One region of the Bacillus sp. N12A5 genome, then DNA from elsewhere that is predicted to be linked to it. Evidence: riboswitches for the same ligand, from Rfam matches in the RefSeq annotation. Region 1 holds a riboswitch; each other region holds the start of a gene.

What was found. Region 1 has a riboswitch for S-adenosylmethionine ahead of MOC09_RS03625 (2-hydroxyacid dehydrogenase). Riboswitches for the same ligand answer to the same signal wherever they lie in the genome.
Region 2: linked by a shared signal. The riboswitch ahead of mtnK (S-methyl-5-thioribose kinase) and the one ahead of MOC09_RS03625 (2-hydroxyacid dehydrogenase) in region 1 are both predicted to bind S-adenosylmethionine.
Region 3: linked by a shared signal. The riboswitch ahead of metE (5-methyltetrahydropteroyltriglutamate--homocysteine S-methyltransferase) and the one ahead of MOC09_RS03625 (2-hydroxyacid dehydrogenase) in region 1 are both predicted to bind S-adenosylmethionine.

The regions. Positions count from the first base shown of each region.
Region 1 covers NZ_JALAMR010000003.1:78,965-89,871, forward strand. Annotated here, with positions in the region: gene MOC09_RS03620 (molybdopterin oxidoreductase family protein) at 1-1,580, opposite strand, end outside; SAM riboswitch class I at 1,731-1,822, shown strand; gene MOC09_RS03625 (2-hydroxyacid dehydrogenase) at 1,918-2,940, shown strand; gene MOC09_RS03630 (FGGY family carbohydrate kinase) at 2,958-4,421, shown strand; gene MOC09_RS03635 (MFS transporter) at 4,516-5,760, shown strand; gene MOC09_RS03640 (GNAT family N-acetyltransferase) at 5,988-6,521, opposite strand; partial or broken gene MOC09_RS03645 (hypothetical protein) at 6,563-7,335, opposite strand; gene MOC09_RS03650 (DUF948 domain-containing protein) at 7,404-7,709, opposite strand; gene MOC09_RS03655 (3-ketoacyl-ACP reductase) at 7,859-8,575, shown strand; gene rtp (replication termination protein) at 8,880-9,248, shown strand; gene proC (pyrroline-5-carboxylate reductase) at 9,395-10,288, shown strand; gene proB (glutamate 5-kinase) at 10,285-10,907, shown strand, end outside.
Region 2 covers NZ_JALAMR010000002.1:377,041-387,947, forward strand. Annotated here, with positions in the region: gene htpX (protease HtpX) at 1-231, shown strand, start outside; gene ktrD (Ktr system potassium transporter KtrD) at 394-1,743, shown strand; gene MOC09_RS02355 (hypothetical protein) at 1,899-2,054, shown strand; gene MOC09_RS02360 (hypothetical protein) at 2,057-2,227, shown strand; gene MOC09_RS02365 (acyltransferase family protein) at 2,269-3,291, opposite strand; gene kinE (sporulation two-component system sensor histidine kinase KinE) at 3,544-5,760, shown strand; gene MOC09_RS02375 (methylated-DNA--[protein]-cysteine S-methyltransferase) at 5,757-6,254, shown strand; gene MOC09_RS02380 (hypothetical protein) at 6,344-6,469, shown strand; gene mtnA (S-methyl-5-thioribose-1-phosphate isomerase) at 6,503-7,564, opposite strand; gene mtnK (S-methyl-5-thioribose kinase) at 7,572-8,765, opposite strand; SAM riboswitch class I at 8,869-9,025, opposite strand; gene MOC09_RS02395 (carbon-nitrogen family hydrolase) at 9,109-9,888, opposite strand; gene mtnE (methionine-glutamine aminotransferase) at 9,982-10,907, shown strand, end outside.
Region 3 covers NZ_JALAMR010000002.1:342,002-352,908, reverse strand. Annotated here, with positions in the region: gene MOC09_RS02215 (Ykof family thiamine-binding protein) at 1-580, shown strand, start outside; gene MOC09_RS02210 (ECF transporter S component) at 582-1,181, shown strand; gene MOC09_RS02205 (ABC transporter ATP-binding protein) at 1,168-2,811, shown strand; gene thiX (HMP/thiamine ABC transporter permease ThiX) at 2,786-3,550, shown strand; gene rsbRB (RsbT co-antagonist RsbRB) at 3,583-4,416, opposite strand; gene isp (S8 family peptidase) at 4,639-5,598, shown strand; SAM riboswitch class I at 5,730-5,885, shown strand; gene metE (5-methyltetrahydropteroyltriglutamate--homocysteine S-methyltransferase) at 6,015-8,303, shown strand; partial or broken gene MOC09_RS02180 (histidine phosphatase family protein) at 8,342-8,967, opposite strand; gene MOC09_RS02175 (nucleoside deaminase) at 9,103-9,573, shown strand; gene MOC09_RS02170 (TPR domain-containing glycosyltransferase) at 9,578-10,681, opposite strand; gene MOC09_RS02165 (organic hydroperoxide resistance protein) at 10,820-10,907, opposite strand, start outside.

The DNA of each region.
Region 1 (10,907 bases):
CCTGGAAACAGCGGCTTTTCGCGTTTCGCTTTCATAAATGAGTGTTTAGAAAGTGAATCGTAATCAATCTCCGCTAAATACGGATTATCAGGATGGTCAAGTGCCTGGCGGATTAATTCTTCATCTGAATCTTTGAGCTCCTGGTCTGTGAATCCCATTGCTTCAGCCAGAAGACGGAATACCTCAGTGTTAGACTTGCTTTCTCCGTATCTCTCAATCACCGGCTGCTGAAGCTGAATGTAATGGTGCCAGTAGGAGGTATAAAAATCAGTATTTTCAAAAGCGGATGTTGCAGGCAGTACAATGTCCGCATATGCAGCCGTTTCCGTTAAAAACAAATCATGAACCACAGTAAACAGGTCTTTCCGCAGCAAGCCCTGTCTGACCTTGTTCGCTTCTGGCGCGACGACGGCCGGGTTCGTTCCGTAAATAAATAGAGAGCGAATAGGCGGATCTGTTTCCAAAAGCACCTTGCCAAGCTGATTCATATTAAACGATCTCGGTGTGCGCCCTTTCAGTAAGTCAGGGCGCTGCAACGCATTTGTGTTATATTCTAAAATTCCGCTGTTATGCTTGATTGCGCCGCCTCCTGTGTGCAGCCATTGGCCAGTGATCGCCGGAAGACAGGCAATCGTCCTTACAATCATCCCGCCGTTATCGTGATGCTGGGGTCCGTTTCCGATTCTGATAAAAGAAGGGGAGGTTTCCCCGTACATTCTTGCCAGCTGGTAAATATCTTCGGTGCTGACACCGGTGATCAGTGATACCTTTTCCGGATCATACTGTTTCACGTGTTCACGGAGCTCTTCATAGCCAACCGTGTATTCAGACAGAAATGCTTCATTATGAAGGTTTTCTTTAAATAAAATGTGCATGATGCCAAGAGCAAGTGCGCTGTCAGTTCCCGGCTTTATTGGAATAAACCAATCTGCGAGACGCCCTGTCTGATTTTTATGCACATCAATCACAACAATTTTGGCACCTTGTTTTCGTGCTTTTTGAGCGATTGTAATCTGATGCATGTTTGTGCTGACCGCGTTGATACCCCAAAAAATAAATAGTTTCGTATGAATGGTTTCCTCAGGATCAATCCCCGCACTTATACCCATTGTATATTTATAGCCCTCAGATCCCGCTTTGCTGCAAATCGTCCGTTCAAGCTGGCTTGAACCCATTCGGTAAAAGAAACGGCGGTCCATACCTTCCGCTGTTAATTTCCCCATATTTCCGTAAAAGCTGTACGGAAGTATGCTTTCAGCTCCCTCTTCATCAATCAGCTGCTTCCAGCGGGAGGTAATGGTATCAATTGCCTCTTCCCAAGAAATTGGTTCAAATATCGCCTGGCCTTTCGCACCTGTCCGTTTAAGCGGTGTAGTCAGCCGCTTTTTATCATAGATGCGCTCCGTCATGTTCCTGACTTTGTTGCAGATGTTTCCGGCCGTGACAGGATGATCGGGATCGCCTTGCACTTTTACAATTTTTCCGTCTTTTTTATGTATTAACAATCCGCACTGATCCGGGCAGTCCAGCGAGCAAACGGATTTGAGAATGCCGTTCTGTTGTGTGGCAAAAGATTTCATGTGGCCCTGTTCCTCTCTCTAGTTAGATATTTTGTAAGAATTATAACACTTCCGATGATAACGTCAATTCTGAAAAAAAGAGATTGACATCAATCTGAGACTTCTTTATGATAAACGTATTCTTTATTCCGAAAATTACATACTCAACATTTTCTATCCAGAGAGGTGGAGGGACTGGCCCTATGAAACCTCGGCAACATTATTGTGCCAATTCCAGCAAGCGACAGCTTGAAAGATAGGAAAGCAAGGTTTATACCGGCGTCTGCCTGTAACAGAGCGCGCCTATATATGAATCTCTTTCCATCTTCGGAAAGAGATTTTTTTATGAAAAAATACGATGAAAAGGATGTTTTGCACCATGACGGTTTTGGTTACAGCACCGTACAACGAAGAAGGACGCAAAGAGCTTAAAAACTTGTTTGGCTCGGTTGCTTACCACTCCTGGAAGGAACAAGGCCGGGCATACCGGGAAAAAGAAATGATTCAGCTATTAAAAGAAACAAATGCGATAGGTTTGATTACAGAGCTTGATCAAGTTACAGACAGCGTATTTACATCTGTTCCAGATCTTTCATTTGTGGGCGTCTGCAGGGGAATGCCCTCCAATGTGGATGTGGCAGCAGCGTCAAAAAGGGGCATACCCGTTTTCTATACACCCGGGCGAAATGCACAAGCCGTGGCTGAAATGTTTATCGGGAATATGATTTCCTTTCTCCGCCATACCAGCACTTCAAATCAATGGCTGAAGGATGGGAAGTGGGACAGCGATTACTTGCAGGCTTATGTCAAATTTAAAGGAAACGAATTATCGGGAAAAACAGTCGGCATGGTTGGGTTTGGAGCAGTTGGGCAAAGGATTGCAAAACTCCTGACTGCGTTTGACTGTCAAATAAAGTATTACGATCCATACGTACAAGACGATCATCCGCTGTATCAAAAAGTATCTCTTAAAACGGTTTTTTCGGACAGTGATATCGTTTCTATCCATCTGCCTCGTACCGAGGAAACGCTTGGACTTATAGATCGGGCGTATTTTGATCTGATGAAAGAGAGTGCGATTTTCGTCAATACTTCAAGAGCGGTGGTAGTAAACCGTGAAGACCTTTTATCTGTATTAAAAAAACATAAAATCAGAGGGGCGATTTTAGACGTTTTTTATCACGAACCTCCAGAGGAATCGGATTACGAATTGATCTCATTGCCTAATGTTCTGGCAACACCGCATCTCGCTGGCGCAACCTTTGAAGTGGAGGATCATCATGTGGCGATCCTGAATGAAGCCCTCAAAAAGTGGAAGGATGAAAAAACTCTTAATATTCCGACATTGTATAACAAGGTCGAACTGAAAACAGGGGTATAAGAAAGGAGGCCGACAGAATGAAGAAACAAAAAGGCTATCTCGTATTTGATATCGGCACAGGGAATGCGAGAGTAGCAGTCGTGAGTGTGTCGGGCCGTGTTCAAACGGTTGAACGGGAGGACATTGTATATTCCACCGAGACACTTTACCCGGACAGCCGTTATTTTTCTCCTCAGGTGCTGTGGAAGCAAGTCATGAGATTGGCAAAACGTGCGCTTTCCCGTTCGAGTGATATTGACATCATTGGTTTGACATCGACGAGTCAAAGACAGGGAATTGTTCTGATCGATCAAAACGGCGAAGCTTTTCTCGGATTGCCGAACATTGATAACCGCGGGCGTGAGTGGGAGGGGAGCATACCCAATCAGCAGGAGATATACAGCCGCACAGGCCGCCTGCCAACCGCACTTTTTTCTGCGCTTAAGCTTTATGGTTTAAAACAGCGCCAGCCGTCTTTGTGGGAAAAAACGGCAAGTTTTACAAGCATCAGTGATTGGGTGACGTACCAGCTGAGCGGGAAATTGACATATGAACCATCACAGGCAACCGAAACCCTGCTGTTTGACGTAAAGCAAAACACTTGGTCAGAAGAGATGTGCGGCATTTTCGGCTTCTCCTCATCTATTCTTCCGCCTCTTGTAAGAGCGGGAACAGCGACTGGAACGATCACAAATGAGAATGCGTCCAAATTAGGGCTATCTATACATGCAAAGGTGGTAGCAGGGGGCGGGGATACACAGCTGGCTGTGAAAAGTACCGGCGCTGTGCTTGAGGACATTGTCATCGTATCAGGGACAACAACGCCAATCACCAAAGTTACTGCTGAGCATGACGATCTAAAATATAAAGCTTGGCTGAACTGCCATACAGATCAAGGACAGTGGCTTGTAGAAACGAATCCTGGCATTACCGGCCTGAATTATCAAAAATTAAAACAGATTTTTTACCCGAATGAAACGTACGATGTGATGGAGGAAGAGATGTCTGCACTTGCTAAAGAAGACAATGCATGTGTGGCGGCTCTCGGATCTTATTTGTCGGAAGAAAAGAATGCGTTAACCAGAGGCGGTTTTCTTTTTGATGCCCCGCTATCAGCGCATTTAAAGAGAGCACATTTTGTACGTGCGGCGCTGCAAGAGATCGCATTTTCAATCAAATGGAACTTTGACATATTAACAGAGGTTACTCCGTATGAACGTGACTATGTTTGGGTGTGCGGAGGAGGCTTTCAAAGCAAAACTCTCACTCAATATATTGCTGACCTTCTTCAGAAAAAAATCTATGTTCATGAGGGATTTCATCAGGCATCTGTCGTTGGTGCTGCTGTCATTTGCAATGAGACCTTTCAATTGACGGAAGAGATGTCAGCAAATGTCCGGGTGATAGAACCCCAAGACAGCCAGATTGAACCGGGCTTATATGAGGAATGGAAGCAAACGCAGCGCTTTTTCTCAAGTTCAGAAAGCAAAGTGCTAATATAAGGCGGCATATACTGCTGTTTTGAGGAATTATCTAATTTTCAGCTTTAACAAGGTAATACGGTAATGAATATAAGCATCTAAGGAGGAGACAGAAATGTTAGATAAAATCGGTATACCGAAGCGGCTTGCCTGGGGGTTTATAGGGGTTGTTTTGTTTATGATGGGAGACGGGCTTGAACAAGGCTGGCTCAGTCCTTTCTTGATCGAAAACGGGCTTACCGTTCAGCAATCCGCTTCCATTTTTAGTATATACGGGATATCCTTGGCTATAGCTTCCTGGTTTTCGGGTGTATGTCTGGAAGCATTTGGCGCAAAACGGACGATGTTTATGGGGCTGTTGTTTTATGTGATCGGTACAGCTGCCTTTATCGTATTTGGATTTGAACAGCTAAACCTTCCTGTAATGTATGTGACTTACTTCGTAAAAGGTTTAGGCTACCCGCTTTTTGCATACTCTTTCTTGACATGGGTCATTTACAGAACACCGCAAAACAAGCTAAGCACGGCTGTCGGCTGGTTTTGGATTGCATATTGCCTGGGCATGTTTGTGTTCGGTGCTTGGTACTCAAGCTACGCGATCAAAGCGTTCGGTTATTTGAACACGCTTTGGAGCTCTATTTTCTGGGTATGTCTTGGTGCATTTTTCGCATTGTTTATCAATAAAGACCGTTTTGAAAAGAAGAAAGAAAAAAGATCAGAAACAGCCGAGGAGCTTTTAAAAGGGGTTACGATTCTATTTACAAATCCGCGCGTGCTTACAGGCGGAATCATCAGAATTATCAACAGCATTGGTACATATGGTTTCCCAGTCTTTTTGCCGATGCACATGGCTCAGCATGGAATTTCAACCAATGTGTGGCTGCAGATTTGGGGAACGATTTTTCTGGGGAACATTGTGTTCAACCTCATCTTTGGCATTGTCGGCGATAAGTTCGGCTGGAAAAATACCGTTATTTGGTTCGGCGGAGTCGGCTGCGGCATTTTCACCGTCCTATTATATTATGCACCTGTTTTCTCCGGCGGAAGTTTAGCGGTTGTCAGCGTGATCGGCTTTATTTGGGGAGGTTTGCTGGCAGGCTATGTGCCGATTGGTGCAATTGTGCCGACGGTGGCCGGAAAAGACAAAGGAGCGGCCATGTCTGTATTGAATTTGGCTGCAGGTTTATCAGCGTTTGTCGGCCCTGCGCTCGCTTGGCTGTTCATCGGTCTCATCGGGGCGCAAGGTGTTGTCTGGATCTTTGCGATCCTTTATCTTGCGAGTGCGGTCATGACAAAATGCATTCATATACCTGAGGAAAAAGCAGTACAGGAGGAAACGACTCCTCAATATGCATCTTAATCAGGAAGCGTCCTGTTTCAGGGCGCTTTTTATGATTTATTTAGTAATGTAAGGGTTCCCATGATTGTAACAGCATTTACCAATATGCATCTTTGTAAGTTATATAAGTATAAGAGGTGAAAATCTTGCAGGAAGTGGTCAAGAATCAAGACGCCATGTCTGGTGCAGATCATGAATAGGACATTTTAAAGGGAAGGGCATATACGTGCACAGACAAGAAAATACCGTTATTCTCTTGATTTTAAAGTAGAGTACACATTTGTATCATAAGGGACTCCATTTTGATACATGTAGTGTCTTAAGACTCCTTCTTTTTGAAATCCCATTTTTACGAGCAGGCGATTTGATGCTTCATTTTCGGTAAATACGACTGCGCCGATACGTGTCAGTCCAAGGGCAGAAAATCCGTAGGATACGGCCTTTGAAATGGCTTCTGATGCAAATCCGTTTCGCCAATGCGCCGGGATGATTTCATAACCGATCTCTGCACGCCTATGCTTGTGGGCCAAAGCATGAAAGCCAATCGTTCCAATCAATTCTTTAGTGTCTCTTCTCTCAATTCCCCACCGTATACCCCTTTTTTCTTGATAAAGGGCGGCAAACGTTTGAGCCATTAAAATGGCTTGTTCTTTAGATTCCATGCTTTCAATTCCGTAATAGCGGGTCACCTCAGGGTTGGAAAAACAAGCAAAAATGGCTTCTGCATCTTGATCTCTGATTTGTCTAAGTGTAAGCCGATCCGTTTCTAATACAGGAAACATTTCACCACTCCCAGTTTGCGTTTTCGTTTATCATATCTCCTTTATTTCTTCTTTTCTATAGTGAAATCAAACCTGAGGAAGCAAAGGCACGAATTTGTTTTTCTAGCTGCTCTTTGTTTTTGTTGAATTGTTTTAAACGATGGCCGTTTGCGCCTGATGGGTGGGGAAAGCCGCGAAGGCAGAAAAACTTCTGGAGACTGTGCTCGCTGATCAGTGCTTCACATACTGTTTCGGCTGCTTTTCCAAGCGGAATGAGAAGAGCCGGCCTGGTCATGTTATTAAGCTCCGCAGGGAAGTTGTCAAAAGCATAGGTGCTTAGGATAGGAGAGCGAGAAATAGCCGGTCTGTATCCGGTATAGTTTTTTAGCTGAATGAAGGCAGGATATTTGATAACGGAAGTGGTATGAAGCATATGACGCAAGTCTCCAAAAAGCTGTGAGGCGCATTGAATGCCTAAAGCCTGCGGCAGCCCGCATAAATTCAGCATGTTGATCAGGTTATCCCTCATTGAACCGGAAAGACCCGCTGCTTTTTTCGTGTCTACTGCCATTTGCTCAAGAGACCGGCCGCGCCGCAGGCTTTCTACGGCGGTTTCGTATGCTGTTTTCATTTGAAAAAACCCCGGCGTGATTCCAGCAATTACAATTGCGGCATTATGATTGATATATTCATTATGAGGTGAATAGTAGATGCCAAGTTCATTTTCTTGATGGAGACGAAATGAAGAAACGAGTAAATCGGACTTTGTAAGTGATGAAGGAAGAGAATGCAGTTTCTCTGCGAACTCCTTTAAGCAGCGGCGGTTTACAATCATGCATAGTCCTCCTTAAAAATGATATCCCATTGTCCATTCTGAACGTAACAAGGGGATATCATTCATCTTTATCTGCTATTTAAATGTCCTGCCTTCCACACCTCTTTGACTGCTTGAGGAACTTCTTTCACTTCAGCTGTAGTTTGTTGAAAAACGGTTTTTTTCATTTGGATATCCTGCTGAATCTTCTTTTGTTTTTGCGTCAGCAGCTCCGTCTCCGTTTTTAATCCTTCGACTTGTTTTTGCATTGCCTGCGTAACAGAGGTGAGCTTCTTTAGTGCGGGATCTATTTTTTTCTTGTTTTGAATCACATTAACCCCTAAGATAATGATCGAAATAGCCAATACTGCGATGCTGATATAAACAATAACCATATGTTCACTCCTTTTCTTTTGTCATTACCCTGTTTCCGCTTTTTTAATCAAAGAAAATATGTTTTCACAGTTCGTTTGATTTGCGTATTGGATTTATTGTACTTATAATGTGATATCGTACATATGTAAACAAAGAAAGGGTGCTTCAATTGCAAAGTTTACAAAATAAAACTGCACTGATCACAGGAGGGGGCAGAGGGATAGGCCGCGCTACAGCTCTTGCCCTTGCGAAAGAAGGCGTGAACATTGGGTTAATCGGCCGGACTGCCGCAAACGTTGAAAAAGTGGCTGAAGAGGTTAAAGCACTTGGTGTAAAAGCTGCATTTGCCGCTGCAGATGTAAAGGACGCGGACCAGGTTAATCAAGCTGTAGCTCAAGTAAAGGAACAGCTCGGTGATATCGATATCCTCATTAATAATGCTGGAATCAGCAAATTTGGCGGTTTCTTAGATCTGACAGCTGATGAGTGGGAAGATATTATTCAAGTCAACTTAATGGGTGTGTATCATGTCACTCGTGCGGTGCTCCCGGAAATGATCGAACGCAAAGCCGGAGATATCATTAATATTTCATCTACAGCGGGCCAAAGAGGAGCTGCTGTGACAAGTGCTTACAGTGCTTCTAAATTTGCGGTTCTCGGGTTAACAGAGTCTCTTATGCAAGAAGTGAGAAAGCATAATATTAGAGTCAGCGCGTTAACACCAAGCACTGTCGCTAGTGATATGTCTATCGAATTGAACTTAACTGATGGTAATCCAGAAAAGGTTATGCAGCCTGAAGATCTTGCCGAATACATGGTGGCACAACTGAAGTTAGATCCGCGAATTTTCATCAAAACAGCGGGATTATGGTCAACAAATCCGTAAAAAGAGAAGCCTGTCTTACGACAGGCTATTTTTTATTTAAACAGTATCCGCACTGGCAATGTTTAAAGCCAAAGCTATATATATTGGAACCGTTTTTACTTGAAGACAACAGTGAAAATCAGTTAAAATAGAACTAAATAAACTATGTGCCAAATGTTCACTATATATTTTTATTCCACTCCACTCATAAACAGTAAACACAAGAATACTGAATAACCTATCTTTAATAAAGAGGAAATCAATAGATTAAAATTGAATATTTAGTACATAGTGTTCTCAGTTGACAGAAAAAGGAGTGCATATGATGAAAGAAGAAAAAAGAAGTTCAACTGGTTTTTTAGTTAAACAACGCGCATTTTTGAAGCTTTATATGATAACAATGACAGAGCAAGAGAGACTCTACGGATTAAAGCTGCTTGAAGTGCTCCGGTCTGAATTTAAAGAGATTGGCTTTAAACCAAATCATACAGAAGTATATCGGTCTTTGCATGAGCTTCTTGATGACGGGATATTAAAGCAGATCAAAGTAAAAAAAGAAGGGGCTAAGCTCCAGGAAGTCGTCCTTTATCAATTTAAAGATTACGAAGCTGCCAAACTATATAAAAAACAGCTGAAGGTTGAGCTGGACCGCTGTAAAAAACTCATTGAAAAAGCGCTATCAGATAACTTTTGATATGAACAAACACTCGGCCCAGCAGCGGTTTCGGGTGTTTTATGCTTTTCATTACACATATTTGTCGAAACGTAACAATACAAATCAATAATGACGTTCAAACTTGACATCATTTCCTCACGTGGTAACATTTTAAACGTGTGAAAATGCGAACAAAAAAGCGAACAAAGGAGATGTTACCGATCTTTGATCAAAAGAAAGTAGCCTTTATAGGAGCAGGATCTATGGCGGAAGGAATGGTATCAGGTATCGTCCGCGCCAACAAAATCCCAAAACAGAACATCTGCGTTACAAACCGCAGCAATACAGAGCGATTAACTGAACTTGAACTTCAATATGGAATCAAAGGTGTTGCGCCAAATGAATTATGTATTGAAGACATGGATGTGCTCATTTTGGCAATGAAGCCAAAAGACGCCGAAAACGCTCTGTCATCCCTAAAATCACGTATTCAACCCCATCAATTAATATTGTCGGTCCTTGCCGGCATAACCACCTCTTTTATTGAACAATCATTGCTTCATGAACAGCCGGTTGTCAGAGTAATGCCCAACACATCCAGTATGATCGGCGCTTCTGCAACGGCCATTGCACTTGGCAAGTATGTGTCAAATGACATGCAAAAGCTGGCCGAAGCATTGCTCGGATGCATGGGTGAAGTCTATACAATCCAAGAAAATCAAATGGACATTTTCACCGGAATTGCCGGAAGCGGCCCCGCGTATTTTTATTATTTAATGGAATTCATTGAGAAGACAGCAGAGGAAGCTGGCCTCGATAAGCAGTTATCTCGAAGCATCGGCGCACAGACGCTTTTGGGTGCCGCAAAGATGCTCATGGAAACAGGAGAACAGCCTGAAGTTTTAAGAGACAATATCACGTCACCGAACGGAACGACTGCTGCCGGGCTGCAAGCCTTGAAAAAGAGCGGCGGAGGAGAAGCGATTTCTCAAGCGATTAAGCATGCGGCTAAGCGTTCCAAGGAAATCAGCGATGATATCGAAAAAACAGCAGCCCCGCTATCAGGAGTGATAAAGTGACGCCTGAAACAAACGTGAAAAGAGTCGTTGTGAAGATTGGAAGCAGTTCTTTAACAAGTCTTCATGGGGAAATCAGCATTCGAAAGTTAGAAGCATTGGTTGACCAAATCGTCAAACTCAAAGACGCCGGCTATGAAGTGATTTTGGTTTCCTCTGGCGCAGTGGCGGCAGGATATCGAAAGCTCGGATTTATCCAAAGACCCGAGAAGCTTCCCGAAAAACAAGCATCAGCTTCAATCGGCCAGGGCCTTCTCATGGAAGCTTATTCAAAGCTGTTTTTAGCACACGGGTATGTTGCATCCCAAATTTTAATTACGAGAAGCGATTTTTCTGATGAATACCGATATAACAATGTGCGGAATACAATGAATGTACTGCTCGAACGCGGCATCATCCCGATCATAAACGAAAATGATACAGTTACTGTCAATCGGCTCAAGTTTGGTGACAATGATACGCTCGCAGCGAAAGTCGCGGGGCTCATTGATTCGGATATGCTTGTCATTTTATCAGATATAGACGGACTATATGACGGCAATCCGCGCACAAATCCAGAAGCGAAAATGATACAGCGGGTGAGTGAGATAACGCCTGACATTGAAGCGTGCGCGGGTGACAC
Region 2 (10,907 bases), on a different contig from region 1:
TTTGCGTACTCACGCCATCGTGAATTTCATGCTGACAGGGGCGGAGCGGATCTAGCCGGCAAGGATAAGATGATTCATGCGCTCCGTACGCTTAAGAGCTATTCTTCCCGCATTATGGAAGACGATCAGACAGCTGTTCAAACATTAAAGATTAACGGCAGGAAGCGATCTTCGCTTTTCTCTACTCACCCTGATTTAGATGAGCGAATCAGACGGTTAGAAGCTAAATAACAACATTCCTCTGAGACCATCCTCAGAGGTTTTTTTATTCCTTTGACTAAAACAATAAAAAATGAAGCAAGTTAAGAAAATGTTTCGTAAAAGCCTTTAAAAATGGGCCTAATATCTTTAGAATAATTACCGTACTTAAAAAGAGAGGCAGAAGGATTTTACATGAAATTTAAGCTTGGAAAATTGATACAGGCATTATCTCCAGCCCAGCTGATTGCATTATATTATTTTCTTGCAGTTACTGTGGCGGTTATATTGCTGAGTCTGCCGGCGGCGCATAAACCGGGGGCGGACTGGACGTTTATTGATGCGCTGTTTACGGCTGTCAGCTCAGTCAGCGTAACGGGGCTGACAGTAGTGGATACAGCTGATACATTCAGCACAATAGGCATTTTTATATTGGCATTTGTTCTGCAATTTGGCGGAATCGGGATTATGACGCTCGGAACGTTCATTTGGCTGATCATGGGAAAACGAATCGGGCTGAAAGAACGGAAACTGATTATGGTTGACCAAAACCAATCCCAGTTTTCAGGGATTGTCAATCTCATGAAGCAGGTTCTTTTTCTGATCTTGTGGATTGAATTTTTTGGCGGGCTCATACTCGGCACTTATTTCTTAACCTACTATGATTCCTATCAGGAGGCTTATTTACACGGATTTTTTGCCAGTATCAGCGCAACCACAAATGGCGGATTTGATATTACCGGTAATTCGATGATCCCTTTCCGCCACGATTATTTTGTGCAATTTATTACTATGCTTTTAATTGTATTTGGCGCAATTGGATTTCCCGTTCTTGTGGAAGTAAAGGATTTCTTGTTTTCAAAGCATCGAAGATACCCGTTTACACTCTTTACGAAAATCACAACGATTACGTTTGGCTCACTTGTCGTGTTTGGGGCTATCGGCATTTATATCCTGGAAGCAAACCACGCGTTTGCCGGAAAATCATGGCATGACATTTTGTTTCTGTCCCTTTTTCAATCAACGGCAACCCGAAGCGGGGGGCTGGCTACTATTGATATCAGCCAATTGTCCGATGCTACAATCTTTTTTATTTGCGCGCTGATGTTTATCGGAGCGTCGCCAAGCTCAGTGGGAGGAGGGATACGGACAACGACTTTCGCCCTGAACCTTCTTGCGCTGTTTCATTTTGCCCGCGGCAATAAAGCGGTAAAGGTATTCAAGCGGGAGCTTCATCCTGCTGATCTCATGAAGTCGCTCGTTGTCACAATGATGGCCATCCTGCTCGTTTTTGGCGCGACACTTATCCTGACCATTACAGAAAAGCATTCTCTGCCGGAGCTCTTGTTTGAAGTGTGTTCGGCATTCGGTACAACCGGCCTGTCACTTGGAATTACTGCTGATTTGAGTGACGTTGGAAAATGCGTTATTATGATTGTCATGTTTATCGGGCGAATCGGTATTCTGACCTTCTTGTATCTGATTGGAAGAAAAGAGATCGAAGCGAATTATCATTATCCGAAGGAAAGAGTGATTATCGGATAAAACGGCACCGCATGTTTTGCGGTGTTTTTTTGATTGCCAAAAAAAAGATGTGTGATGCTGTTTCAGTTGGAGAACCTAACATCAACAGGTGCAGTTAACGATTTTGCACCTTTTAATGAAGTAAAATGTCTGAAAAACGGGCGAGGGGGATTCGTATGAAGCGCAAAGCTGAAGTGAATGAAGCCATAAAAAATAACAATACACCTACCGAGAGCATGGACCCAAATTCATATAAGACACAGTACCATGACGATCCGAATTTTAGGGGTGCAAACCGCAATTCCAAACAGGGTCAGCAAGGAGGCATGTGATTTTGAAGAAAAACCGTCACAGCAGAGATATGCAAAATCATAAAAAGCCGATGAATAAGAAGGTGCTTGAAGAAGAATTCTCAAGTGAATTAGGGGATTACAATGCCGGGAAGATCATCGAAACACTGGAAATCACAAAGCCTAAAAAGAAAAAAGAGAAAAAGCAAAAATAAAAAAGACCTCTTAGGCGGTGTCCCGCTTAAGAGGTGCTTTTCTATTTTAAATAAGCATTTTTGCTGCTTCCCCTGACGAATTGCATAAAGCTGGTCATTCTCAGCTCAATGAAGGGCTGAGCAACTGTCTTCACAAAATTGCTGGAGAGAATAGACGTAAGGGCAGCGGTTAAAAGCAATAGAATGACGAGGTTCTGATAGTCAGTGAGCTGATCCTCAAGGCCAATCTGCCGCAGCGTTTTTATGATAAACCCATGGAGCAGATAGACGTAAAATGTCCGCGTGCCCCATTTAGTGAAGAAATAGCGTTTTTGCGGAACAAGTGCTAAAAAGCTGAAAGTGGCCGCAAAGGCGAGTACATACCAGCCGATTCTGATCAGGCCGCTTGCCACGGTCACGTCTCCGAATGAAGAATATGGTTTAGAACCGAACAAAAATGAATAGTCAAAATCGATGCCCCAGCAGATGACAAATACGGCGGCAAGCACTCCGGGGGCAATTTGTTTGCCTCGTTTCGATCTCAATAAATCAAAATGATGTTTATTCAAATAAAATCCGACAAGGAACATCGGCAAGAATACAAACGTTCGCGATAAACTCAGAGTGTTGCTGACAAAGTCAAGATAACCGATCAGCACGGCAATTCCGCAGCTGACAAACAGCGCCCATAGCTTAGGCAGCTTTGAAAAAGGATATAGCAGCAGGTTCCAAAAAAATAAACTGACGAGAAACCATAACGACCATTGCGGATCAATCGGATTCACATTTGCCATGCTTTCGTCTTGCATAATGTAATAAAAGACGGAATAGATGATTTGGAAAATCAAATACGGAATAATCAGCTTGACCGCCAGCTTTTTTACATACCCCGGGCGTTTAAAGCCTTTCGAGAAATAACCGGATACGAGAATAAAGGCAGGCATGTGGAATGTGTAAATGAACTTGTAGAGGTAGAGCATAAAGTTGTTATCATTAATAAAAGAACGAAGAATATGACCGAATACAACAAGGAATATCAATAAGAATTTTGCATTATCAAAATAACTGTCCCGCGATTTACTCATAGCATCACCTTCTCTTTAATCAGTCACTAAAAGATTATTCCCTGCTGGTACATATTTTAAAATAAAAGATGAAAAAGGAATCTAAAAAATCACTGATTGTTAGGACGATGTAAAGTGGCGGTAAGGATCGTAGAAATTGTCTTCATAATGTAATCACGCTGACATTTTCTGAAATTTATAGGGCAAATGAAGGAAGTTCCCGCATTTTGTAGAAATATTGAGGGATAGGTTTTGAAGAAGGAGTGTACACGCATGGAAACTCTTGATGTCCAGACAAACTCAGAGCTGCGGGAAGAATTGAAGCGTCTTAAAGAAGAAAATGCCCGGCTGAAAAAGGAATTGAATCAGCATCAAGTGATTGTTAACAATACGCTCGATGCTATTTTTATATGTGATAATGAAATGCGGATCGTTCAGGCGAATGAAGCGACAGAGAGGATGCTTCAAGTTGATTCGGAAGATTTGAAAAAGCGTTCCGTTTTGGATTTTTTGTTTTCTATCCCAAAGGATGAGTTGAATTTAGCCGTAAAGAAGTTTTTTAAGAAAGGGTTCTTATGGAAGGAGGTTCCAATCAGGCTTGATAGCGGAGCAACAAAATACATAGAGTTTCTGGCCAAACGAGGGATTGGCGAGGATTACTTTTTTGTTGTCATGAGAGACATATCTTCCAAGAAGATTTTAGAACGGGAATTTTCTATGAATGAACAGCTTTTTAAGGACTTGTTTGACAGAGCTGTTGATGGTATCGTCCTGTTTGATAAAGATGGCGGTTTTATTGATGCTAATTTGTCTTTTTGTAAAAGTTTTGAAATCAATCAAAATGAGCTGTCTCATTTGTCATTGTATGAATTCATAGACAGCGGCTCACGCAAAGATTTCGATAATGTCTGGAGGACGCTCAACCGCAAAGGAAAAGCGAAAGGAGAGCTGCCCGTCAAGCTTCGTTCAGGAGTCCAAAAGCTATTTGAATTCACGATTACATCAAACATCATCAGCGGTTTTTACATGTCCATTATGAGGGATATCACAGAGAAGCGGTCTATGGAACTGCAGCTCTTTAAAAGTGAGGAGCGCTTCAGAGAAATATTTGAAAATGCGATGGACGCCATTATCATTTGGTCGAATGATGGAAGAATCGTGAAGGCCAATCAGTCAGCCTGTAAAATCTTTGAGCTGCCGATGAATTTGCTGTTAAAAAGAAGACTGTGTGATTTTCTCGTTGACTCACAGCAGAAATACAGCATAACGAAAAGGAAATACGCAAAATACGGAGAGATCAGGGAAGAGCTGCTGTTTCAAATGGGGAACGGGCAGTTCAAGGAACTCGAATTTACTTCAAAGCGGACAATCCTTGAAAACCAGCACTTGACGATTTTAAGAAATGTCAGCGACAGAAAGCGGATGGAAAAGGAGCTTCGGGAAAGCGAGCTGAAATTCAGAAAGGTGTTCAATGGCTCAATGGACGGCAATGTATTGTTCGACAATCAATACCGAATCATCGACGCCAACCCGTTAGCAAGCAATATATTAGGCCTATCACACGAAGAGATTAAAAAGCACAGCCTGCTGGATATTATCTCATCATATGAAATAGAAAACCTTGCATCACCGGCGAGACAGATTAATTTTGATGAAATGGACAATGAAATTCCGTTCTTGCTGAGCAGCAATGACAACAGAAAACTGGAATTCTCATTTAAACGAAATATCATACAAAATATGAACCTGGCTATCTTTAAAGACGTAACCGAGCGAAAAGAACTGGAAGAGCGCCTGCGCAAGTCGGATACCCTTCATGTTGTCGGCGAACTCGCTGCCGGCATCGCTCATGAAATCAGAAATCCGATGACTGCTCTTAAAGGCTTCATTCAGCTCCTGAAAGGAAGTGTGGAGGGAGACTACGCCCTTTACTTCAACGTGATCACCTCAGAACTTAAGCGCATCGAATCCATCATCACCGAATTCTTGATTTTAGCCAAGCCCCAGGCCATTATGTATGAAGAAAAACATGTGACCCAAATCATGAGAGACACCATAGACCTTCTAAACGCGCAAGCCAATTTAAGCAACGTACAAATTTATCTTGATTTAATGGACGACATTCCCCCGATCTATTGTGAACCGAATCAGCTGAAACAGGTATTTATCAATATATTAAAAAATGCCATCGAAGTGATGCCTGACGGCGGAAACATTTTTGTGACGATAAGGACACTGGATCAAGATCATGTTCTCATTTCCTTAAAAGACGAGGGAATCGGAATGACAGAAGATAAATTAAAGCGCCTTGGTGAACCGTTTTATACGACAAAGGAACGGGGCACTGGACTTGGGCTTATGGTAAGCTATAAAATTATTGAAGAACATCAAGGCGAAATCATGGTCGAAAGTGAAGAAGGGAAGGGCACCGTTTTCCACCTTACGCTTCCCGTCAGACAGAATGCTGAAGAAAGAAGGATTGATGAATGAACTACTATACGACAGCGGAAACGCCGGTCGGGAAACTCATTATTGCTGAAGAAGGCGGCAAAATCACCCGTCTATTTCTCAGTCATGAAGATTGGATAGACTGGAAAGAAGCTGTTCAGAACACAGAGCACAAAGAAACGCCTTGTTTGGCAGAAGCGAAAAAACAGCTTCATGAATATTTTGCCGGCGAAAGGAAGACATTCTCACTGCCGCTGAGTCAAAAGGGCACTCCTTTTCAGCAAAAAGTGTGGGAGGCGCTGGCGATGATACCATACGGAGAATCCCGAAGCTATGGTGACATTGCCGCTGCGGTCGGCAGCCCGAAAGCGGTGCGCGCAGTCGGACAGGCTAACAAAAGGAATGACCTGCCGATTTTTGTCCCATGCCACAGAGTGATTGGCAAAAACAGCGCGTTAACAGGATACGCCGGGAGCAAAACTGATATCAAAGCATTTTTGCTGAACATCGAGCAAATTTCCTACAAAGAAAAATAAAACATATGGCACGTTCCCTTTTTTCACGGCCGACATATCATTTTATTAAGTGAAAAAAGTTGGTCTGATGAAAAAGGAGGACAAAGCAATTGAAGCCGAGCCGCTCTGAAAAAATTGCTGTTTTTGCCAAACTGTTTGTGAAACTGCATATCTTATCAAGCGCTCAAAAAGATGAAATCATCAATATTAATAAAAACAAACAAAAAAACCGCTGACTCGGCCCAAAATGAGCAAAGTCCAGCGGTTTTTTAGTGAACCTTTTCGCCTTTGAACAGCTGTTCAATTTCTTCTTCATAGGAACCGGTCATAATCCCTTTTTCTGTGATAATTCCTGAAATGAGATGATGCGGTGTAATGTCAAAAGCGGGATTAAAGACAGGCACATCGGTTGGAGCGGTGCGGACTCCGGAAATCTGCCTTACTTCCTCGGGATCCCGTTCCTCTATCGGGATATCATCGCCGCTTTTCACTTTCGTATCAAATGTAGATAATGGTGCGGCGACAAAAAACGGAATATCAAAGGCGTTTGCTAAAATCGCGAGACCGTATGTTCCGATTTTATTTGCCGTATCACCGTTCTTTGCAATTCGATCGGCTCCAACGATGACAGCGGAAATTTGTTTTTCCTTCATCGTATGGGCGGCCATGCTGTCTGTGATCAGAGTGACATCAATGCCTCCCTGCATCAGCTCCCACGCAGTAAGGCGTGAACCTTGAAGGACAGGCCTTGTTTCACAAGCATAAATATGCAGTCCCAAATCCTTTTGTTTGGCCAAGTAAAATGGAGCGAGTGCCGTACCGTAGCGGCTTGTCGCGATAGAGCCGGCATTGCAGATCGTCATAATCCGGTCGCCTTTTTTGAAAAGCTGCAGGGCATTTTGGCCGATCATCCGGCACGTTTCCTCATCCTCGACCTGTATCTGAATCGCTTCATGGACAAGATTTGTTTTTGCTTCATTTACGGAAATGGCGTTTTTGATCGAGTGACTCAATCTCTCAAGCGCCCATGATAAATTAATGGCCGTAGGCCGTGAGCTGTTTAAATACTGTTTGATGTCATCCAGTTTCTCGCGGAATTCCGTGACATCATCTGTTTCGATTTCTTTTGCAGCGAGCGCAAGCCCGAAGGCAGCCGTAATGCCGATGGCCGGAGCGCCTCTTACTTTTAGCGTGACAATGGCGTCATATACATCCTCTTTCGTCGTAAGCTCTAAATATTCCGTCACATCGGGAAGCTTTTGCTGATTTAAAATGGTAATCGCTGTTTCTTTCCATTCAACAGAACGCGGAACAGCAAATGAATGGGTCATGAATGGATCATTCCTTTACAAGTAACTTAAATAATTCAATAACTTCCGTTATCGTTTTGAATTCCGAACGTTTTTCGATAAAAGCTGTGCCTGTGTCCAGCGCCAGCCGTTTTCTGCTGATTCGTTTATCAAACGGCACGATCGCATCCAGATCAGCCACATGTGCCAGACCGATCGTGCGGCGTATCAGTTCGCAGCCGGCAAACCCGATCGCTTCTTCGAAAATATGAGTGAGCGTATCCGCAAGGTACCCGTCGATTTTGGCGTAAACATCCAGGCTGTCCTTCTCCCAGGCTTCACTGAACGTCTCTTTAAACGTTTCCCAAACCCGGCTGACATGTTCATATAACGGCTCTCTGTCATCGCCGTCACGGCTGAGAGCGTTCAAAAATAAGTTGGCGATAAATTGGCCTACATCGAAGCCGATCGGTCCGTAAAAAGCAAATTCAGGATCAATCACCTTTGTTTCATGTTCGCTGGCGAAAATGCTTCCTGTATGCAAATCACCATGAATCAGCGTTTCTGCAGACGTTAAAAATGACTTTTTCAGCTTTGCGGCTTCGATTTTGAGGGTGTCATTATTCCAAAGCTTTTCGACAAAGGGACGAAGCTCTTCTTCAAAATCATTTGTGTCATGGTCAAAGAAAGGGTCTGTAAAGACGAGCCTTTCCGTTATGTCGCACAGCTCCAGATTTGTAAACTGTTTAACAAGCTGTTTTTTCACCTTGGGTTCAAGCGCGTAGTCTGATGAATAGAAAAGTGTTTTTCCTAAAAATTCACCGATGTGCTGTGAAAGGTGCGGATAGGTTTCACCCTCAATAAGTCCTTTTCTTGCGATTTTCAGGTGAGAAAGATCCTCCATGACGGTAACCGCCATTTCCGTATCAGAATAAAACACTCTTGGAACCAGATGAGGGACATGCTCGCCCTGGCGGATGAGAGCGCTGCTTTCGATTCTTGCACGATCGATTGTCAGCGGCCAGCTTTCTCCGACCACTTTTGCATAAGGAACCGCCTGTTTAATGATCAGCGCTCTGTCATGTTCTTGGTCATGAATATGAAACACGTAATTTAGGTTGCCGTCGCCGATCTCCCGGCAGGTCAGCGTGCTCTTGCTTTGGAATAAGCCAAGCTTCACCGCCAGTGCCACAGCGGAGCTTTCATTTAACGTTTCGTATAAAGGTGTTTTCGTGACTGCCATCGTCATAACCTCCAATTATGTAATCTGTAAATATGTTTGCAGCTGAATGGCCGTAAAAAAGCCTCCTTCTCAGAGAGAAGGAGGCTAACATCTATGTCCGCCTCTCTTATCTCTCAGATCAGATCTGAATGGAATTAGCACCGTGCCTTAAGAGACCAGCGTCTCGGCGCGAAAAAGATGCGCCCCATTTCACAATGGAATTACGGTCGGTTGCTGTTGGGGTCAAAAGGCCAAATCCCTCGCCCAACTCTCGATAAGAGAATATATTCACTTGTTAAACAATTCTAATTTATCAGTTGATGAACATACTAACAGGTGTTTTAATAAGTTGTCAATATATTTTTTAATATAAATCTTTTCTGATATCATCAAAAACAGGGATGCTTTCCCGCACCTCGGCGCTTTCCTGAAGGTCAATTTCCGCTCTGACAATGCCTTCTTCCCGGCCGCCTTCAGCTAGTACACGCCCCCATGGATCAATAATCAGGCTGTGTCCGGCGAATTCATTATCCGGATTTGAACCGGTGCAATTGCAGGCTGCGATAAAGCATTGATTTTCAATGGCCCGCGCAATAAGCAGGCTTTTCCAATGATCAAGGCGGGGAAGAGGCCATTCCGCGGAAATAAACAGCACGTTGGCGCCCTTTGTCGTATGTTTTCTGATCCACTCTGGAAAACGGATATCGTAACAGATCAGTCCTGAGCTTTTGACGCCATCAAGCTCAAAATATCCGTCTTCGGAGCCGGCTGATAAATACACATGCTCATCCATCAGCTGAAAGAGATGGGCTTTTCTGTATTCTTTAATGATTTGTCCTTCCTTATCCGCAATGTACATTGTATTATAAACATCAGAACCCTTCCTGACAGCGACCGATCCTGCAACAATATGAACGCGATGTTTTTTTGCCGTTTTCTTCAGCCAGCTCTTAGCAGAACGCCCATCTTCATCAGCAAGCTCATCAAGGTTAGACAGGTCATATCCGGTCGTCCATAATTCAGGCAGAACAAGAACATCAGCATGTTTGCTTTCCTTTTCGATGAAAGATTCAGCCTTTTTTATATTTTCCGAAGGTTTACCATATGAAATATCAAACTGAAGACAAGATATCGTCCATTTCATCTTTTAACACCCCAAATTTTTCTTTACTTTTTTCATTTAACCATATATGATGATGGACTATCATTTCAAGATTTTTTTAGAAGGTGAGAATAGATGAAATTTGAACAGTCTCAGATATTGAAGGAATTGCCTAAACAATTCTTCGCTTCTCTGGTGCAGAAAGTGAACCGAAAGCTCGCAGAAGGACACGACGTCATCAATCTCGGACAGGGAAATCCGGATCAGCCGACTCCGGGACATATCGTCGAGGAAATGAAACGAGCCGTTGCTGATCCTGAAAATCATAAATATTCGTCTTTTCGCGGCTCATACAGACTGAAGTCAGCAGCGGCAGCATTTTATAAAAGAGAATACGGCATTGATCTTGACCCTGAAACTGAAGTCGCTGTTTTATTCGGCGGTAAAGCCGGTCTTGTCGAGCTCCCGCAATGCTTATTGAATCCCGGTGATACGATTTTAGTGCCGGATCCCGGCTATCCTGATTACTGGTCAGGTGTCACACTCGCGAAAGCGAAGATGGAGAGGATGCCGCTCGTAGAGGACAGGGCGTTTCTTCCTGATTACAGCAGCATCGGCGCTGAAGTGAGGGATCAGGCGAAACTGATGTATTTAAATTATCCGAATAATCCGACTGGAGCAGTTGCTACTTCTGATTTTTTTGAAGAAACCGTGCGTTTTGCGAAAGAAAACAGGATCTGTGTCGTTCACGATTTTGCTTATGGCGCTGTAGGATTTGACGGCTGCAAGCCTTTAAGTTTTTTGCAGGCTGAAGGTGCGAAGGATATCGGAATTGAAATATATACGCTGTCAAAAACATATAATATGGCAGGGTGGCGGGTCGGCTTTGCTGTCGGAAACGCTTCTGTCATTGAAGCGATCAATCTTTATCAAGACCATATGTTTGTCAGTCTTTTCAGAGCGACTCAGGAGGCTGCAGCGGCGGCACTGTTAGCTGATCAAACGTGTGTGGCGGAGCAAAATGCCCGTTATGAGAGCAGGCGAAGCGCTTGGATTGCAGC
Region 3 (10,907 bases), on a different contig from region 1:
CAGAATTGCCGGTTTTCGGTTCTCTTTATATCCGATGACGGATGATTTTATTAGTGTGATTAAGTCGGCGCTGAAAAAAACCGACACATCCAACGTTTGGACGAAAACCGATCATATCAGCACAGTCCTGCGCGGATCGATTGATCATGTATTCGACGCTGCCAAAGCCATTTATCTCTATGCGGCGAACAGCGAACAACACATCGTCATGAACGGGACGTTTTCTATCGGTTGCCCGGGCGATACACAAGGAGATACATATCTTTTTGCAGACGGCAAGCGCGTCAATGAAGAAGCTGTCCGCAGCCTGAATGCGGAAGCGCCGTGCCAATTTGCGCTGTATCCGCTGAATGAGCCCGATTATATGGGCTTGATCATGGAAGCTGTCGAGATTGCGAAAGCAGAAGGCACCTTCGTACAGGGGGTCCATTACGCGAGTGAGCTTGACGGGGATGCACATGACGTATTCAGAACAATGGAAGCCGTTTTCCGCATGGCTGAACAGCAAACAAACCACGTAACCATGACTGTCAATGTCTCGGCTAACAGTCCATCAAGAAAAAACAGAAAGCAGGGATAATATGAAAAGCTGGAAAGTAAAAGAAATTGTCATCATGTCTGTTATCAGTATCGTTTTTGCCGTTGTTTATTTATTATTTACGCATTTCGGAAATGTACTTGCAGGTATGTTCGGGCCAATCGCTTATGAACCGATTTACGGCATTTGGTTTATCGTTTCTGTCATCGCCGCGTACATTATTCGAAAACCGGGTGCAGCGCTTGTTTCTGAAATCATTGCCGCTCTCGTTGAGTGCCTGCTGGGAAATCCGTCTGGCCCGATGGTCATCGTTATCGGCATTGTTCAAGGACTCGGGGCTGAAGCGGTATTTCTCGCGACACGCTGGAAAGCATACTCTTTGCCCGTCCTTCTGCTGGCAGGAATGGGGTCTTCAGTAGCAAGCTTTATTTATGATCTCTTTGTTTCTGGCTATGCAACCTATTCACCGGGCTATCTTCTCATGATGCTTGTGATCCGTCTGATTTCTGGCGCGCTTCTTGCAGGGCTTCTCGGAAAGGCTGTCAGCGACTCTCTTGCTTATACGGGTGTGTTAAACGGAATGGCACTCGGGAAGGAATTGAAAAAGAAACGGAAGCGGGCTTCAGAACATGCAAGCCTTTGATGAGTTCCTAACGGTTGACCAGCTCGGCTTCTCTTATGAAGAAGACGAGAAACCGGTTTTTCAAAACATTTCGTTTGCACTTCACAAAGGAGAATGCGCTTTATTGCTGGGACCGAGCGGGTGCGGAAAAAGCTCGCTCGCCCTTTGTTTAAATGGCCTGTACCCGGAGGCTTGCGACGGCATACTGTCCGGACATGTATTTTTATATCAAAAGCCGGTCACAGACGCTGAAACTTCCGAAACGATTGCACAGCATGCCGGAGTTGTCTTTCAGGACCCCGATCAGCAGTTTTGCATGCTTACGGTTGAGGACGAAATCGCTTTTGGGCTGGAAAATCTGCAGATTCCGAAAGAAGAGATGGCGGAGAAAATTGATGCCGTATTAGAAAAATTACGTATTACTCATTTAAAAGAAAAAACAATATCTGCACTGTCAGGAGGACAAAAGCAGAAAGTGGCTCTCGCCTGTATTTTGGCGATGGAGCCCGAGCTTATTATATTAGATGAGCCAACTTCCCTGTTAGATCCTTATTCAGCTCGGGAATTCGTTCACATGATGAAAGAGCTTCAGCAAGAAAAAGGCTTCAGCCTCCTCGTCATTGAGCACCAGCTTGATGAATGGACGCCTTGGATTGAGCGGACAATCGTGCTGGACAAAGCAGGAAAAAAAGTGCTGGATGGCGGGACGAAAGATCTATTTCAGCACGAAGCGGAGACCTTAAAACAAATGGGCATCGCGATTCCAAAAGTGTGTGACCTGCAGGAAAAACTCAGTATGCCGTTTACTTTATCAAAAGAAACGCTTTTTAAAGAACCGTTTCCTGCCGGTCATAATGAAAAGAAAGAAGTTCCTTCTGGGGAGCGTGTGCTGGAAGTCAGCAGCCTTTCGTTCGCAAGAGGACAGCAGACGATTTTCAAAGACATCAGCTTCTCATTGCACGAAGGCTCTTTGACGGCGCTTGTCGGCCCGAACGGCACCGGAAAATCAACACTCTTATCCGTCCTCGCCCGTCTGATGAAGCCGAAAAGCGGAAAGATTCTTCTATATGATAAGCCGCTTCAATCGTATAAAGAAAATGAACTGCGAAAACGAATGGGATTTGTTTTTCAGAACCCCGAGCATCAGTTTGTCACCGGCACAGTATATGACGAGCTGCTGTTCGGCAAGAAAGCAAATGCTGAAACCAAGAAAAAAGCGCAGCATCTGCTGCAGCGTTTCGGTCTTGCGCATTTGGCTGATCACCATCCGTTTGCAATCAGCCAAGGGCAAAAACGGCGCCTGAGCGTCGCTACCATGCTCATGCATGACGTAAAGGTTTTATTATTAGACGAACCAACCTTTGGCCAGGACGCCCGCACGGCGGCTGAATGCATGGACATGATTCAGCGGATTAAGCAAGAAGGCACCGCTGTCCTCATGATTACACATGATATGGAGCTTGTCTCTTCGTATGCCGACAGCGTGCTTGTGCTTCACGATACGGACCTGGTTTTTGACGGATCTCCAGCGCAGTTATTTTCTCAGAAAACAAGGCTTGTCCAAAAAGCAAAGCTCACCCTTCCCCTTCTATATGAATGGATGGCATATCAAGAGGAGGTGCGTGATGAAGCAGCCGTTACATCTCATTAATCCGACAGTGAAAGCAGCGGCGGTTTTTTGCTGCGTTGTCATGCTGTCGTTTATTTACAACCCTTACACCCCTGCGTGTTTTTATATCATCATCGTGTCGGGTGTCCTATTGGCGGCCGGAATCCCATTAAAAAAATGGTTTTTGTTTACCATTCCGTTTTTGATTTTGGCATTCGGATGTGTATGGACAGCCGCTGTTTTTGGCAAGGTTCCGACAACCCCGGAAAATTTCTTATTTCAAGCCGGCCCTATCTCTATTAACAGCGATAATGTGTCTGTGGGCATCTCTCTCGGGTTTCGGATTTTGTGCTTTTCCGCCTTATCGATGATGTTTGTTTTTACGACTGACCCCATTTTATTTATGCTGAGCCTTGTCCAGCAGTGCAAGCTCTCACCAAAGCTCGCATATGGCGTGATTGCAGGTTTTCGTTTTCTTCCGCTGTTAAAGGATGAAGTCCAGCTGATTCAGCAGGCCCATAAAATCAGAGGAGGAGCGGCAGAGAGCGGCTTCGTTGAGAAAATCAGCGCGCTAAAGCGGTATACCATCCCGCTATTGGCAAGCGCCATCAGAAAAGCGGAACGGACCGCCCTGGCAATGGAATCGAAGGGGTTTACAGGAAGCAGGAATCGGACATATTATCGAACGCTGTCCGTAAATCGCCGCGACTGGCTGTTCTTTTGTCTCGTTCTCTTCTTGTTCGCAGGATCTTTTCTTGTATCCTTATGTTTTGCCTCATAAAAAGCCGCTATCGACGATAGCGGCTTTTTATATTATTGATGATAGTTTAATGCCTGGGCAAGATTGGTTTTAATCGTTATATTCGAAAAATCAATTCCAAGCTGTACAGCTGTTTGAGCGATTTCAGGCCTGATTCCTGACAGAGTTGACCGGACACCGATTAAATTGAGTGCCTCAATCAATTTAAAGATTTGGTGCGCCACCATTGTATCAACCACCACAACGCCTGACAGATCGATTAACAGATGCTCTACGCGTCTTTTGGCACAAGCATGAAGCGTGTTTTCCAGAATAAACTTGGCCCGTTCAGTATCAATGTCACCTACAAGCGGCAGCAGAGCTGTTGATTTGCTCAGGGTAATGACAGGCGAGCTTAATTCCAATATCATTTCTCTCTGGGCGTTTAATTGCTGTTTGGCATTCGTTTCAGCATGATCAACGAATGTATAAATCGTAAAATCAAAGACTTTTACAATCAAATCAGCCCATTTCTGTTTCTCTCCCGGTTCAAATGCCGATTCATTTTCTTCTGCGAACTTCTCAAGATACTTCGTGTATAATCTTCGGTTTCTCATAAACTCCCGAATGACGTACTGAACCGGCGTGTCGAGATGCTTTTGGTCGTTTGTCAGCTCAATGATCCACTCTTGAAATTCTTCGAGAAATTGTTTTTCCGGTAAAACATACATGTAATTCAGATGCCGATAAAATTCTCTGTCCTGCTCTTTCAATTCTTCCGTTACAGATGCATTATGTAGAGCGTAAAGCGAGTTCGGATCGCTTTCCTCCATCGTTTCAATCCATTCCTCGGCCATTTGATCAACATGTTCTGAAAAAAATGCGTATAATTTTTCATTCAGTTTCATCACACTGCTCCTTTCCCCAACACTATTATAACTTGACTGATAGCTGAATCCCAGTCATACACGCTGAAGCCATCCAATATTTTGAAAATAACTAATTCTTTGGGGTGTATCCTATTTTTTCAAAATGCTTCAAATGGCTCTGTCCGAGCGGTTGCTTTTTTCATATAATATGAGGCAACACCCTTGAATCCACTTGAAAGCATAAAAAAGGAGGGCTTTTTTATGAATGGTGAAATCCGCTTGATCCCGTATGTGACGAATGAGCAGATCATGGATGTAAACGAGCTTCCTGAGGGCATTAAAGTGATTAAGGCGCCAGAATTGTGGGCAAAAGGGGTAAAAGGCAAAAACGTAACAATTGCAGTATTGGACACTGGCTGCGATACAAGCCATCCTGATTTAAAAAACCAAATCATCGGCGGAAAGAACTTCACAGATGATGACGGCGGCAAGGAAGATGCGATTTCCGACTACAACGGACACGGCACACACGTCGCCGGAACAATTGCCGCTAATGATTCAAATGGCGGCATTGCTGGAGTCGCTCCTGAGGCAAGCCTATTGATTGTGAAGGTTCTAGGCGGCGCAAACGGCAGCGGACAATACGAATGGATTATTAACGGCATTAACTACGCTGTGGAACAGAAAGTCGATATCATCTCAATGTCCCTTGGCGGACCAAGCGATGTTCCGGAGCTTGAAGAAGCCGTGAAAAACGCCGTCAAAAACGGAGTGCTTGTCGTTTGCGCGGCGGGAAATGAAGGTGACGGCGACGAACGAACAGAAGAGCTTTCCTACCCCGCGGCTTATAATGAAGTGATCGCGGTTGGTTCTGTTTCCGTAGCTCGAGAATCGTCAGAATTTTCTAACGCCAATAAAGAAATCGATCTTGTGGCACCGGGAGAAAATATATTATCCACCCTCCCTAACAAGAAATACGGCAAGCTCACCGGGACTTCAATGGCTGCCCCTCACGTCAGCGGAGCGCTCGCTTTAATTAAAAGCTTTGAAGAAGAATCATTTCAAAGAAAGCTTTCTGAACCTGAGGTTTATGCACAGCTGGTTCGCAGGACACTCCCGCTTGATATCGCAAAAACGCTGGCAGGCAATGGATTCCTGTATTTAACTGCTCCTGATGAGCTGGCAGAAAAAGCAGAGCAATCACATTTGATGACACTATAAATTTATTTTTCTCATATAATAAATGCCGTAATTTGTAAATAAAATTTCAAATTCTATGTTGACAGCGAATTTGAATTGCTGTTAAGATTACCAACAAATGATTCAACTTTTCAAAAAATTAATAACATTTTCTCTTATCGAGAGTTGGGCGAGGGATTGGCCTTTTGACCCCAACAGCAACCGACCGTAATTCCATTGTGAAATGGGGCGCACTGCTTTTCGCGCCGAGACTGATGTCTCATAAGGCACGGTGCTAATTCCATCAGATTGTGTCTGAGAGATGAGAGAGGCAGTGTTTTACGCAGAAAAGCCTCTTTCTCTCATGGGAAAGAGGCTTTTTGTTTGTGAGGAAACCTCTTAGCAGCCTGTATCCGCGGGTTAACTTAGAGTGTTTTACATATAAAGGAGGAGAAACAATGACAACCATCAAAACATCGAATTTAGGATTTCCGAGAATCGGACTGAACAGAGAATGGAAAAAAGCACTTGAAGCGTATTGGAAAGGCAGCACTGATAAAGATACGTTTTTAAAGCAAATGGATGACCTATTTTTATCCGCAGTAAAAACACAAATTGACCAGCAGATTGATGTTGTGCCTGTTTCTGATTTCACACAGTATGACCATGTACTCGACACAGCGGTCAGCTTTAACTGGATTCCGAAACGATTCAGACATTTGACTGACGCTACCGATACATACTTCGCTATCGCCCGCGGAATAAAAGACGCTGTATCAAGTGAAATGACAAAATGGTTTAATACAAATTACCATTACATCGTTCCGGAATATGACGAGAGCATTGAGTTCAGCCTGACAAGAAACAAACAGCTCGAAGATTATCGCCGAATCAAACAGGCATACGGCGTTGAAACAAAGCCTGTGATTATCGGCCCATATACGTTCGTTACGCTTGCTAAAGGCTATGAACCGTCAGAAGCTAAAGCAATCCAAAAACGCCTTGTGCCGTTATATGTACAGCTTTTGAAAGAGCTTGAAGAAGAAGGCGTAAAATGGGTTCAAATCGATGAGCCGGCACTCGTTACCGCCTCTTGCGAAGATGTTCGCGGCGCAAAAGAATTATTTGAAAGCATTACAAGTGAGCTTTCCTCTTTGAATGTGCTTTTACAGACGTATTTTGATTCTGTTGATGCCTATGAAGAGCTGATCTCTTACCCGGTTCAGGGAATCGGCCTTGATTTCGTTCACGACAAAGGCAGAAACCTGGAACAGCTGAAAACACACGGCTTTCCGACAGACAAAGTACTGGCAGCCGGCGTGATCGACGGACGCAACATTTGGAAAGCAGACCTTGAAGAACGTCTCGATGCCATTCTAGATATTCTCAGCTATGCAAACGTTGATGAACTGTGGATTCAGCCTTCAAGCAGTCTGCTGCATGTTCCGGTAGCAAAACATCCTGACGAGCATTTGGAAAAGGATCTGCTGAACGGATTATCCTACGCAAAAGAAAAGCTGGCCGAGCTGACAGCTTTGAAAGAAGGGTTAGTATCAGGAAAAGCGGCGATCAGCGAACAAATCCAGCAGGCAAAAGCTGATATTCAGGCGCTTAAACTGTTTGCAACAGGCACGAATTCTGAACAAAAGAAAGAGCTTGAGCAATTAACAGATAATGACTTCAAGCGTCCGATACCGTTTGAAGAACGTTTAGCTCTGCAAAATGAATCTCTCGGCCTCCCGCTTTTGCCGACGACTACGATCGGAAGCTTCCCGCAGTCTGCTGAAGTGCGGAGCGCACGCCAAAAATGGCGGAAAAATGAATGGTCTGATGAACAGTATCAAAACTTTATCAATGCGGAAACCAAAAGGTGGATTGATATTCAGGAAGAATTGGAACTTGATGTCCTTGTTCACGGTGAGTTTGAACGGACAGACATGGTCGAATACTTCGGTGAAAAGCTGGCCGGCTTTGCCTTCACAAAATATGCTTGGGTTCAATCATACGGCTCACGCTGTGTTCGGCCGCCAGTCATTTACGGAGATGTTGAATTTATTGAACCGATGACAGTGAAAGACACGGTATATGCACAGTCCCTGACATCCAAGCATGTGAAAGGAATGCTGACAGGTCCGGTTACAATTTTAAACTGGTCTTTCCCTCGAAACGATATTTCGAGAAAAGAAATCGCCTTCCAAATCGGGCTTGCCCTTCGGAAAGAAGTAAAAGCGCTTGAAGACGCAGGCATTCAAATCATCCAAGTCGATGAACCAGCACTGCGCGAAGGCCTTCCATTAAAAACCCGCGATTGGGATGAATATTTGACTTGGGCGGCAGAAGCATTCAGATTAACCACTTCTTCCGTGAAAAACGAGACACAAATTCATACGCATATGTGCTACAGCAACTTCGAAGACATTGTCGATACGATCAATGATCTGGATGCGGATGTCATTACGATCGAGCACAGCAGAAGCCACGGAGGATTTTTAGATTACTTAAAAGAGCATCCGTATCTCAAAGGCCTTGGCCTTGGTGTGTATGACATTCACAGCCCTCGGGTGCCGTCAACTGAAGAAATGTACAACATTATCGTTGATGCGCTTGCCGTCTGTCCGACTGACCGCTTCTGGGTAAATCCAGACTGCGGATTGAAAACAAGACAGCAGGAAGAAACGGTTGCCGCATTGAAAAACATGGTGGAAGCTGCAAAACAAGCAAGAGCTCAGCAGACACAGCTTGTATAAAATAGAAACCATCTGTCTTTGGCAGATGGTTTTTTCTATTAGAAAGCGGAAATCGGTTTCCGATGCTTCCCGTCCCCTTCTTTTACTATTTTGGCTGTTCCATTTCATCAAATTCCACAAGGCTCAATGATGTATCATGTATGTAAGCAGAATTCCATATGTCGTTAACGCGTCTCCCCTTTATGATATTTAACAGCATTAATATAAAGACAGAATGGGTAACCAAGAGAACATTACCGGAAGAATGGCTGTCTAAAATCGTTTGGAGAGCCAGCCTGACCCGTTTTTCAAAGTCAAAAAACGTTTCACATCCCTGCTGGCGATAAGCTTCGGGATAATGAAAATAAGCATGAAAAAGATCTGGTTCGTCCCTTTCAATATCCTCTTGTTTTTTCCCTTCCCATGAGCCCAGTGACATTTCTCTGAATATATGATCTATCACCAGCGGGGGCCTGCGCGATCCCAGTATGGTTTTTGCTGTCTCTTCTGTCCGCTTGCTCGGGCTGATGTAGACCTGATTCAATTCAATATCCTTCAGACGCTCCCCAAGAGCGCGGGCGTTGTACAGCCCAAGTTCTGTCAAATCAGAATCCAGCCAGCCCTGCATCCGTTTTTCTACGTTCCATTGGGTCTGTCCGTGTCTGGCAATATATAAATGCAGCATGTTTCCCCCTCCTCTTTTCTCCTCTTATCTTAGCAAATCCCCCAAATACTTTGTTTATTTTGCACTTTTTTGAGAATGTTCTTTGCCCCCTTTTTCGGCTATACTTATAACACTCAATTGACAGGAGGGTTTGGGATGAATCATGAAAAGTTCTTAAAACGGGCTGTCGACCTCGCTCGTGAAGGAGTGAATGCAGGAGTTGGCGGGCCTTTCGGGGCCCTTATTGTAAAAGACGGTTCTATTATTGCCGAGGGGCAGAACAACGTTACAACAAGCAATGATCCGACTGCCCATGCGGAAGTGACAGCTATTCGGAACGCCTGCCGGGCACTTGGCACCTATCAGCTTGATGATTGCATCTTATATACGAGCTGCGAGCCGTGCCCCATGTGTTTAGGCGCCATTTACTGGGCCCGGCCAAAAGCCGTTTACTATGCGGCAGAGCATTCCGACGCTGCCGAAGCGGGGTTTGATGATTCGTTCATTTATGAAGAAATTGATAAACCAGCTGAAGAAAGAACGATCCCCTTTTATCAAGTGACTTTGACAGAGCATTTATCCCCGTTTCAGGCATGGCGGGCTTTTGACAATAAAAAAGAATATTAAAGGATCAGGCATGCGCGGCCTGATCCTTTGTTAATTCGCTGAGAAGACGCTGTGCCCGCGGGCACTTCGGATTGGCCTTCAGCGCTTTTTGCAAATACAGCACAGCGGTCATATGCTGATGCGATTCAGCATGGCAGACACCGAGCCAGCAGCTTGATTTAAAATCGGCTGCTCCTTTTACCTCTACGTACTGATGATTTTCATTAGTGATTTGAAGGCAAGCCTCAAATGCCGTGATTGCTTCTCTTACTTTTTTAAGCTGATACTTGATGACCCCTTTGTAATAGTGGAGCGTGCAGTAATCGTGATAATGCCCGAGTGCTTCATTGATATCGTGTTCCGCTTCTTCGTACCGTTCTGCGTCTATTAATAATTTATACTTTAAATAATAGACATTAGGCGGCGGAATTTGCTTTTTTCTCTTACATTCATTGATATAATCCATTGCCAGGCTGAGGGCTTTATCATGTTTGTTTCCTCTGTCATATTCAGCTGCTTTCTGATAGACGAGAGACGGGTCAGTGCAGGATGCCAGCAATTCCGTATTCAAAAAGCTCATGTTGCGCTGATGCTTTTGCTGTGCCTCCTGCTCTAAATGGCCGTAATGGTGAATGATACATGGAAGCGTGAAAGAGCTGCTTGCCGCTTTTCCCTCAGGCCTTTCGCCAATACTTCCCGTAAACACTATGTTTTGCTGATTGCGGATCAGCCTGATCTGCCTTTGTTCAAACGCTTCATTTTCATTCCATTGCTTCCCGGTATAGTTCACGACCTTCACATAACCGAGAGACGGCAGGCTGTCTGTCAGCAGCGAAGGCAATAGGCTGCCCGTGTCCGGATCCAGCTCTTCATCGGCATCCAGGATCAATATCCACTCTCCCTTGGCATGCTGCAGGCTGGCATTTCTCGCCTGTGAAAAATCCTGTTCCCATTTATGGCGAAAAACTTGGGCATGAAAGCTTTTGCAAATGTCTTCCGTACGATCGTTTGATCCGGTATCAACCACAATAATTTCATCGGCAATATGCTGCACACTCTCTAAACAGCGGGCGATATGGCGTTCTTCATTTTTCACAATCATACAAACTGACAGCTTTGTTTTTTTCATGTGCTCACCTTTTCTCTAGACTGAATTCACCTATACTACATGTACCTATACTACATGTATTCATCCTTCGAAAAGATCATGCCCGCTCCTCATGCTTCCACACAAAAAAACATCCTGAGAATCTCAGGATGCCGATCGTTATTTTAATTCTAATTTTACATCAATATTTCCCCTGGTCGCCTTAGAATAAGGACAGAATTCATGAGCAGCCTCGACAAGCTCTTGT